3 regions of the Flavobacterium procerum genome follow, and region 3 is predicted to be linked to each of the others. Evidence: riboswitches for the same ligand, from Rfam matches in the RefSeq annotation. Region 3 holds a riboswitch; each other region holds the start of a gene.
What was found. Region 3 has a riboswitch for cobalamin ahead of ACFFLS_RS11670 (NAD-dependent epimerase/dehydratase family protein). Riboswitches for the same ligand answer to the same signal wherever they lie in the genome.

Region 1 (3,284 bases), on a different contig from region 3:
GGTCCTTTCGGAACTCAGGCAGATGTCAGCATAGACGGAGGAAGTTTCGAGCAAACAGTTGTTCTTTTAAACGGAACCAAAATCATTGATCCACAGACGGCACACAATATGCTTAATATCCCGATTCCGGTTGAGGTAATTGAGCGAATCGAAATTATTCGAGGTCCCGCAGCCTTTATTTATGGCGTAAACAGTCTTACAGGAGCTATTAATATTATAACCAAAAAGCCTACAGAATCTGGTGTTTTGGTAAGTTCCTATGCTGGTTCGAATTTTGAAAAAGATTCGCAAGATACGGGAGACACTTTTTTTGGAACCGGAATTCAGCTTGGAGCAGTTTTAAGTAAAGAAAAACACCAGCATTCGATTTTTGCTTCTCATGATAAAAGCAACGGATACCGCTACAATACCGCATTTGAGAATAATAAGATTTTTTATCAGGGAAATGTACAGTTGAATGATTCTAATGAAATTTTAAGTTCATTCGGTTATATCAACAATGGTTTTGGAGCAAACGGATTTTATGCTGCACCGGGTGACATAAATTCAAGTGAAGTAGTACAGACTACTTTTGCCAATCTCCAGTCGAAACATGCAATTACTGAAAACTGGAAAATCATGCCGAGAGTAAGTTACCGATACAATTATGACGATTATCGTTATTACGGTATTGCAAATCTGAATGCCGGCAGAAGCCAACACTATACCAATTCTATTGCGGCAGAATTGAATTCTACAGTAAAACTTTCTAAAGGCGAAATTGGTTTTGGTGCCGAATTTAGAAATGAGGATATTCATTCTTCAAACATTGGGGATCATGATCGTGATAATGTCGGGATTTATGCCGAATACAGAACAAATTTTTTCGAAAAACTAAGTGTAAATTTAGGGACTTATCTTAATTACAATTCAGATTATAAATGGCAGGTTTATCCTGGAGTTGATGCGAGTTATGAAATTACAGATGAATTCAAAATCATTGGTAATGTGGGTACAAGCCAGCGAATTCCGTCGTTTACAGATTTGTATTTAAAACAGACCGGAAATGTCGGAAATCCTGATTTAGATTCTGAAAATGCTTTTCAGAGTGAAATTGGTTTTAAATTCAACAGAAGAAAATTTACTTTCAATGCAAATTACTTCTACAGAAAAATAACCAATTACATCGATTGGACTCGAATGGTTACGACAGTAGCTTGGCAGAGTCAGAACACAGGCGACTTAAGCACAAATGGCGTAAATCTTCGCAGTACGTACAGAATTGATTTCTCTAAAGATTCGAGACTGAATTTTGTTTTAGGTTATTCGTATCTAGATGCCGAGTTCAAAAATTCTAGAACCGAAATTTATTCAAAATACCTGATTTCTTCATTAAAGCATCAACTGACCAATACGATCGACTTTCAATACAAAAAATTGTCGGTATTGTTTGCAACTCGTTTTAACGAAAGAGTCACTGGACCTTCTTATTGGATAAATGATTTCAGAATAAGTCAGTCTATAGAAAAGTTTACTGTTTTTGCAGATGCTCAAAATATATTCAACACTACTTATTATGAAGTTGGAGCAGTTCCGTTGCCTTCAAGATGGTTTAGTTTGGGTGTGAAATTTGTGACTTTCTAACGAAAAATAAAATATAGAAATCTACTTTAGGTGTTCAGTTTTTGAACACCTTTTTTTTGTTTTCAAAATTTTGTACAAGCCTTTTTTTAAGAGTTTGATTTTTGAAAACCTGTTTTTTATAAAGATAATACTATATTTGCGCCAGATTTTGGTCTGTTTTTATAAAATTTTTATTAAAAACAGTTAAAAGGGAATCAGGTGTAAATCCTGAACAGGCCCGCTACTGTAAGTTCTATACAAGTCTTTAAACAATTACTAATGCCATTGTTCCGCTTTGCGGGATGAGAAGGCCGTTTAAAGATGGAACAAGTCAGGAGACCTGCCAAGATCACATAGTTTGAGACTTTCGTGGTAAGAAGTTGAGCAACAAGAAACGACCTGTTATTAGGATAACGGGATTCTTTTCACATGGTTCTATATATCACAGAAAGTTTATTTAATTAAATTAGTGATGTTTAAAACCAAAGACTTTTTACTTTTTTTTGTTTTATTTTTTCCGTTTTTACTGTATTCGCAGGAAACGGCAGATAGTCTTCGTGTTTTAAAAGAAGTAATTTTAAAAGCCAAACCTTATCAGGAAGTTATTCCGGTTCAGACGCTTTCGGGTAAAATGCTCGAAAATCTGGCCAGTCATAATGTTGCCGATGCGCTTCGCTATTTTGCGGGAACACAAATAAAAGATTATGGTGGTTTGGGCGGACTAAAAACGGTTGATGTCCGTAATATGGGTACGCACCATGTCGGCGTTTTTTATGATGGAATCCAGCTTGGAAATGCGCAAAACGGCGTAACCGATTTAGGTAAATATTCTCTGGATGATATGGAATCGCTGACGTTGTATAACGGACAGAAAAGCGAAATATTCCAATCTGCCAAAGATTTTTCGGCAGCATCTACTATTTATTTGAGAACCAAAAGGCCTGTTTTTGAAGGAAGCAAAAAGAGCAATCTGCTTTTTCGTTTCAAGACAATGTCTATCAATTATTACGATCCTTCTTTTAGATGGGAACAAAAAATAAGCGATAAAGTAAGTTTCAGCCTCAGCTCAGAATACATAAAATCAAACGGAGAATTCAAGTTTAGATATACCCGAAAAAATCAGGATGGTTCTACCGCTTATGATACTACTGCGATAAGACATAACAGCGATATAGAAGCGCTTCGAATTGAATCTGGCCTTTACGGAAAAATAAAAAACGGTTCTTGGGATGCCAAAGTCTATTATTACGATTCAGAAAGAGGAGCGCCTGGTGCAATTGTAGAAAATAAGTTTTCGGATGGATTCAGACAATTCGACAAAAACTTTTTTGCGCAATCTTTTTTAGTCAAAGATTTTTCGGAAAAATATAAGTTTCAGGCCCGTGCAAAATATGCGTATGATTATACACATTACATTGCAAGAGATACGACAAATGTATTAGGCGAAATCGTAACCGAAGGTGCACAGTCTGATGACAGTTACTACCAGCAAGAAGTTTATTTTTCGGCTGTCAATATGTACAGCATTCTTCCTACTTGGGATGTTTCGCTTTCAACAGATTTTCAATACAATAAATTAAATGCCACAAGACGTGGTATTCAGACACAATTTTCTTTTCCGCAGCGTTATACGGCCTTGTTTTCTTTGGCAAGCTCTTATAGAATTGGAGGTTTTAAGGTTT
Region 2 (3,284 bases), on a different contig from region 3:
AATTAGAAACTTGAGCACCAAGCTTAAAACTGTTTTTTCTTCCAAAGTCATAATCAGCGCCGATATTGGCAACACTGTAGGCTTTTACAATTCCAGCTTTGCTATTAAACGGCGTGCTGTAAACTTCACCATTGTATAGGTATTGAAAGTAAGAGGAAAGTTTTGTCCAATTGTACGATGCCGATCCTGTCAGTTTGTGATACGGCACATAGATAAGCTGTTTGTAAACCGATTCACCGCCAATTAATTGTTTGCTTTTTGAGACCGTATAAGCATAAGTTCCGTTTACGGTAAAATTGTGATTGCTTATTTTTGTTTTCCATTCTAAAAGAACTTCAGCACCATACGTTTTTACATGGTCGGTATTTTCTGGTCTCCATATATTGCTGTTGCTTTCTGAAGGAACCCAGCGCAATAAGTCCTGAATGTCGTTGTAATAGCCGGTTAATGATACAGAAAAATTTTTGAGGAAAAACTCATTTCCAATTTCACCCTGATAAGAAGTTTCAGGCTTCAAATTTGGATTACCGCTTCCTTCCCAAAACAAGTCGTTATAAGTCGGCATTCGGTAATTTTTAGAAGCATTTAGTTTTATTCGATAAAAATCAGTCAACAAGTATCGTGTTCCAAAAGAAAAGAGAAACGGATTTCCGTAATTGTCTGTTATTTCCTGACGAATACTCACAGAGTAATCCCATTTTTCACTTACCAAATGGCTTAATAACAAACTTCCCGAACCAATTTCTCTTCTAACATCATTGATGCTCGAACCGTGACCTTTGTTGCTGCTGTAATCTACAATAGAATTAAGTTTGATTTTGTCATTTACATCAAAAGCCAAATCATATTTGACGATAGCGGTTTCTACTTTTCCGAATGTGAAAAAATCGGAAGTAATGCTTGGATAATATTTGTAAGATTCGCCAATATGCGCCACTCTTAATTTTGAAGTAAATCGCCCCAGTCTGCTTTCCCATTCTAAAAGGTTTCGCGTATTAAAATCGTCGTATTTTGTTTTGGAAGCAGTAGGAGTCGTCAATGAAAAATGACGCTCAGAATCATAAAATTGGCTGTAAAGTTTTAAAGTATTTTTAGAATTAATTTTATAACCAAAAGCGGTATTCATACTTGTGTTATAGTATTCACCATTAATGTTTCTTAGATTCGAATTTCCAGGATATTTAAAATCATTGTCAGAACTGTTTCTAGAAATGCTGATTTGAAGACTCAATTTATCTGAAGAAATCGATGCACGATAATTGGTGCTGTAAGTATTGAAACTGCCCGCGCTTAAAAACAAATGATTAGAAAAACCTTTCTTAAAGTTCAAGTCATTATTAAGGTGAATGCTACCACCTATTGCGCCACTTCCGTACAAAATACTGCCTCCTCCAGCTTTTACCGTAATCGAATTAAAATCTCTTGTACCGATTGTATTAAAATCGGACTGACCTAAAAATTGTGAATTGATATTGATTCCGTTCCAAATAACAGCGGTCTGAGCGCTTGTTGTTCCTCTAAAAGAAGGACCAGAAGTCATTCCGAGACCATTTTCTTTAAAATAAATTACAGTATTATAATTTAAAAGAGAAGTCAGCGACGGCTGATTGGTATTGATAATAGAATCGCTTATGGTTTGAATTGACTGGGAAGAAGAAAACTTTTTAAGATTACTGTCTGAAATTATGACTTCTTTCAATTTGGTAATAGAATCGCTTTGCGCCGATATAAATTGGCACAGCAATAAAAGAAAAAAAGTAAAACGTATTTTAAAAATCATAATTTCTAAACTCTTTTTCCCGAGAGCTCGATATTTTTGTTACAAAGGCAGGTCTCCTGGCTTGCGTCTTGTTGTTTACCTTCCCATTCACTTGGAGCGAGCAGTGGTTTTGCAGTTACAACAAGCATTCTTTTTCAGAATTAAGCTTACAGTTGCGGGTACAGCTCAAGTTTTTACTTGATTCCCTTTTAATGTGTTTACTAAAACACAACCTTAATTTGCTGCAAAGATAAAGTTAAAAATATTGATTATTCAAATTTAGGCTTCAAATGCAATTAAATATTGATTCTAAACGAGAATTTATAATTTTATTCTGATAACTTCCCCAAAATCTACCTTGCTATTAAAAGCGTCTTTTAAGGCAGTCGATGTATGATGACACAAAATACTTCTAATCACTCCAGCATGAGCGACTATTATAACGGGTATTTCGGATTCTGAGAGTTTATCGGATAAAAAATGAATCACTCTTTGATGTAAAACAGTAAAAGATTCTCCATTAGAAACGGGTATTGTCACAAAATCTTCCATCCAGGGATTGAGTTGTTCGGGCGGAATATCGTCCCATTTTCTCATTTCCCAATCACCAAAATTCATTTCCTTTAATCTTTCGTCTTCTTCGTAGGAGACGATTTTTATGTTTTTCTGAATGTGCTTTGCTAAAATTACACAACGTTTTAACGGACTTGAAAACAATATCGCTTCTGAAGGCAGTTTCGAAAGAATTTTTTCAAAAACAGCATCAAAAGGCTCGGCCAGATTAACATCGGTTTGTCCGTAGCAAATTCCTTTTTCACACACAGTTTCGGTATGACGAACTAGATAAATTTCCATAAAACTAAAAAGGATAAATAAAAAACCGCTTCACATACTTGCTGTGTTGCGCCCAGGCAGTCACCAGTGTAACCGTCAATCCATTTTTGGAAATAACGAGCCAGAAAATATCGGGTGATAAAAATCGGAACGATTAGCCAAAGCAGTAAAATGTTGAAATAACCAAAAAACAATAATGGGAGCAAGCCAAAGAAAAAAGCTCCAAAAACTTCTTTCCAAGTAAATTGTTTAGCAATAGGTTTGCTTTTGCTCGATGCATCTTGTCTAGAATATTCATGTGTGAAAATAATACTGATTGCCGCCAAACGACTTAAAGAATGCGCTGTGACAAACAATAGAAATAACTGAAGCAAATCATTTCTTTCGAAAACTAAAACCGATTCGCCAAGTAGTTTGAATTTCAATAAAAAAAGAAGCACAAGACCAATAGCTCCATAGGCTCCAATTGCACTGTCTTTCATAATCATAAGGATTTTTTCCTTTGTCCAGCCACCGCCAAAGCCGTCACAGACATCGGCAAAACCGTCTTCGTGAAAAGCACCTGTAGTTAGAACAGATGCAATAATTGCCAGAATTACAGCTGTTTCGGTTGAAAGAAATAATGATGAAATATAAAATGCGAAAAAAGAAATACTGCCAACAATCCAACCGATAAAGGGGAAATAGCGTG
Region 3 (3,284 bases):
ATGTGCATAATAGCATAAAAATCTTTGTGTTCATTATTTGGCTTGGTTAAAATTTGGCGCAAATATAAAACTGTTATTTTTATTTATTCTAAATAACTTAAATATTTTTTTATAATAAAAAAAGGTTCGGAAAATTTCCGAACCTACAATTTCTTTAACGTCTAAATTTACAGCATCTTAGAAGCCTCAACCAAACGTTTCAATTTTGCATGAGTAATTTCTATTGGCACGTGTCCGAAACCGCATTCGCTGGTCAATATTAAACGCTCAGCAGGAAAATAATCTAATGCCGGTTTTATGCGTTCACGAATCTCTTCAACAGATTCTAATTCATCACTACGCTGATCTATGACTCCTAATGCTAAATCACCTTTAAAATCCCATAAATCAAACAATTCCAACATATTGTAACTCAATGTGCAATGTTCCAGCATCAGTTCATCAACAGGAACCGCTTTAAAAGCTTCAACAAGATCCGTATATTTGGTAAAATAAACGCGTTTTCTTCTCGGATTACCTCCACAGACATGAAGTCCGATACGAACTTTTTTAGGAAGCGATTCAATCAATTCTGCTAAGATTTCGGCCGCCCAAAGACTTTCTTCCGGAGATTCTGTCCACATAGGCTCATCAAACTGCACGTGTTCACATCCAAGCGCTATGGCTTCAGCTATTTCATCTCTCAAAACATTTGCCCAAGCTCTGCATAAAGCCTGTCCGTCTGGATAAAGATCCTTGCGTTCGTTTACACTGAAACGATACAAAACATGAGGCCCAGTTACAGTAAGCTTTACATCAACACCAGCCGGAGCGGCATCGCGAGCAATTTTCCAATTTCGTGCCGTATCAAAACGCGGATTTTTAAGTTCTCCGATTATTCTCGGACATTCAATTCCGAAACCCGCAGTACCGAAAGTAACTTTTGGCATATCCTCAAAAGAAACTCCATCGATACGCTTCTGATAAAAATAATACATATTTTCCCTGTATCCTTCGCCATCTGTAATTGTATCAAGTCCTAAATCAGCCTGATCTTTTGCGGCCCATTTAATGTAATCATCAACTTCATTCTGATTCATAACGGGACGTTTCATGGTATCTTCCAGTTTTTCTGGACGCGGATAACTTCCGACTACTGTATTACGAAATCCTGACATCTTTATAATATTTTAATATAATTTGATTAATAATTGATTTGTTTTTGTCTGCTTCGGGCTTCCTCAATTTGAGCTCTTATCCCCTCTTCAAGTGAACGAGGCACAAAATCTATTTCTTCTTCCAATCGGCTACTGTCGCAACGGTCGACTAAGGATGTTCTAGGGACGCTTTCGTCAAATTCAAACTGTGCATCAGGAACAATATTTTGCACCGTCTGCATCAGCTCTTCAGCCGTAACAGAATGTCCTCCATTATTATAGGCAAAATGATTCAGTTTTGGTTTTAAAGAAAGCCTCACAAACTGTTCGGCAGCATCGTCGACATAAATCCAGCAGTCTCGTGCCTCTTTTGAAAAAGGAAGATTAACTTTTTTGCCAAGTGCAGGATTTGTTGCAAACTCGCAGGCCCAAAGAACAGATCCTCTCATTCTGCCGTCTCCGTAAACAATCGGCGGACGCATAGCCGCAATACTCACTCCTTTGTTTTTTACGTATTTTTGAGCTGTAAATTCGTTAAGCATTTTCATTACGCCATAGGTATAGAAATGATCATCAAGAGAACAATAATCTTGTTCTTTTACTGCATAATTTTCATCTCCGTAAGCACTATGATTTGCTCCATAAATCGTTTCGCTGCTTGCAAAAACAACACGAGACAAATTGTGTTGTACGCTCATATCAAATATGTTGATCATTCCCAGCATATTGACTGAAACGCCACGATGCTGGTCTGCCTCTACCTCAGCACTCATTAAATAAGCTAGATGAATGACATGTGTAATATCTGGAAACTGGTCAAAAACTTCTTTTACTTGTAGCTTGTCCGATACATCAAGATTGATAAATAATGTCTTATCAATCTGCTGCTGTATCTCAGCAATCTTAGAAGGGTCATTCTGATGTTTTAAGATTGCAATATCCTTTGTCCATTCAATATTCAAATTCAAGTCGGCTGCAATGACAGGAATTTTGCGTTCCCACAAATTGGCCACTACACGCGCACCAATAAACCCAGTGCCTCCAGTAACTAAAAATTTCATAAATTTATTTTGGTTTATGTTTAACTGTCCTGTAAATAATCTTAAGCAGAAAAGGCAAAGGCTAAACATACAGTAGAGAGTTCCAAGAACCAGATTGGTTTTGGTACAACTTTATATACTGATTTGACCTAAGCTCCTTATCGCGAAAGCATCGTCATTCAGATTAGGCAGGTATCCTGACTTGTAACAATTTTTATCGTCCTTCCCGCTTTTGGCAGTGGAGCTCGTGGATAAAAATCTTGATGTGTTACTTACAGTTGCGCGACAGTTCGTGATTTTCACACGATTCCCTTTTGATTCACAGCTAAGTAAAACCTAATCCGATCGATAAATTAGAGTAAAAACTAAAACAAAATATACAGCTTAACTCTCATGCAAAGTTATTCTTTAGAACAAAAAAATCTATTAAAAGCAATCAGATAAGACAATTCAGCTATTTTCTGCTCAAAAACAAGCATTATTTACTTTTTTAAATGTATTTTTGACACTTAAAAAGATTTTTACACTATGGAAGAACTGGATACTATCGATTTGCTTTTGTTAAAAATACTTGGAAACAATTCGAGCTACACTATAAAAGAACTGGCTTCTCAAGTTAATCTATCTCCTACTCCAGTATTGCAGCGTGTCAAAAGATTAGAAAACAACGGATACATAAAAAAATATATTGCTCTCATCGACCACGAAAAATTCAGTCATGGTTTTATTGTTTTCTGCAACATCAAACTCAAACAACATGATCGTAATATCGGCAACAGTTTTGTTGAAGATATTATGAAAATCGACGAAGTAGTTGAATGTTACAATATATCTGGAGATTATGATTTTATACTTAAAGTATTCGCTAAGGATATGAAGCATTATCAGAATTTCGTCTTTAACAAATTAGGCTCTGTAGAAAGTATTGGCAGCACACAGAGTACTTTTGTAATGTCAGAAATCAAAAACCTGCATAATATTACGATTTAAAACTCTATCTCTTAAAGTAGATTCAAAAATCAAGACTTACTAAAATTAGTTCTTTTTTCGAAAAACTATCAATACAGCACATCCATTTATCATTCTATCATTTGAAAAATTAATCAAT

Region 1: it holds a riboswitch for cobalamin, as region 3 does, so the genes downstream of both, ACFFLS_RS24010 (TonB-dependent receptor) here and ACFFLS_RS11670 (NAD-dependent epimerase/dehydratase family protein) in region 3, are expected to answer to the same signal.
Region 2: it holds a riboswitch for cobalamin, as region 3 does, so the genes downstream of both, ACFFLS_RS03340 (TonB-dependent receptor plug domain-containing protein) here and ACFFLS_RS11670 (NAD-dependent epimerase/dehydratase family protein) in region 3, are expected to answer to the same signal.

Annotation. Positions count from the first base shown of each region.
Region 1 covers NZ_JBHLYW010000029.1:289,141-292,424, forward strand. The annotation lists gene ACFFLS_RS24005 (TonB-dependent receptor plug domain-containing protein) at 1-1,623, shown strand, start outside; cobalamin riboswitch at 1,756-1,964, shown strand; gene ACFFLS_RS24010 (TonB-dependent receptor) at 2,075-3,284, shown strand, end outside.
Region 2 covers NZ_JBHLYW010000003.1:251,070-254,353, forward strand. The annotation lists gene ACFFLS_RS03340 (TonB-dependent receptor plug domain-containing protein) at 1-1,780, opposite strand, end outside; cobalamin riboswitch at 1,810-2,011, opposite strand; gene cobC (alpha-ribazole phosphatase) at 2,081-2,614, opposite strand; gene ACFFLS_RS03350 (adenosylcobinamide-GDP ribazoletransferase) at 2,599-3,284, opposite strand, start outside.
Region 3 covers NZ_JBHLYW010000009.1:53,870-57,153, forward strand. The annotation lists gene ACFFLS_RS11660 (TonB-dependent siderophore receptor) at 1-34, opposite strand, end outside; gene ACFFLS_RS11665 (hypothetical protein) at 168-1,157, opposite strand; gene ACFFLS_RS11670 (NAD-dependent epimerase/dehydratase family protein) at 1,184-2,197, opposite strand; cobalamin riboswitch at 2,347-2,531, opposite strand; gene ACFFLS_RS11675 (Lrp/AsnC family transcriptional regulator) at 2,705-3,166, shown strand.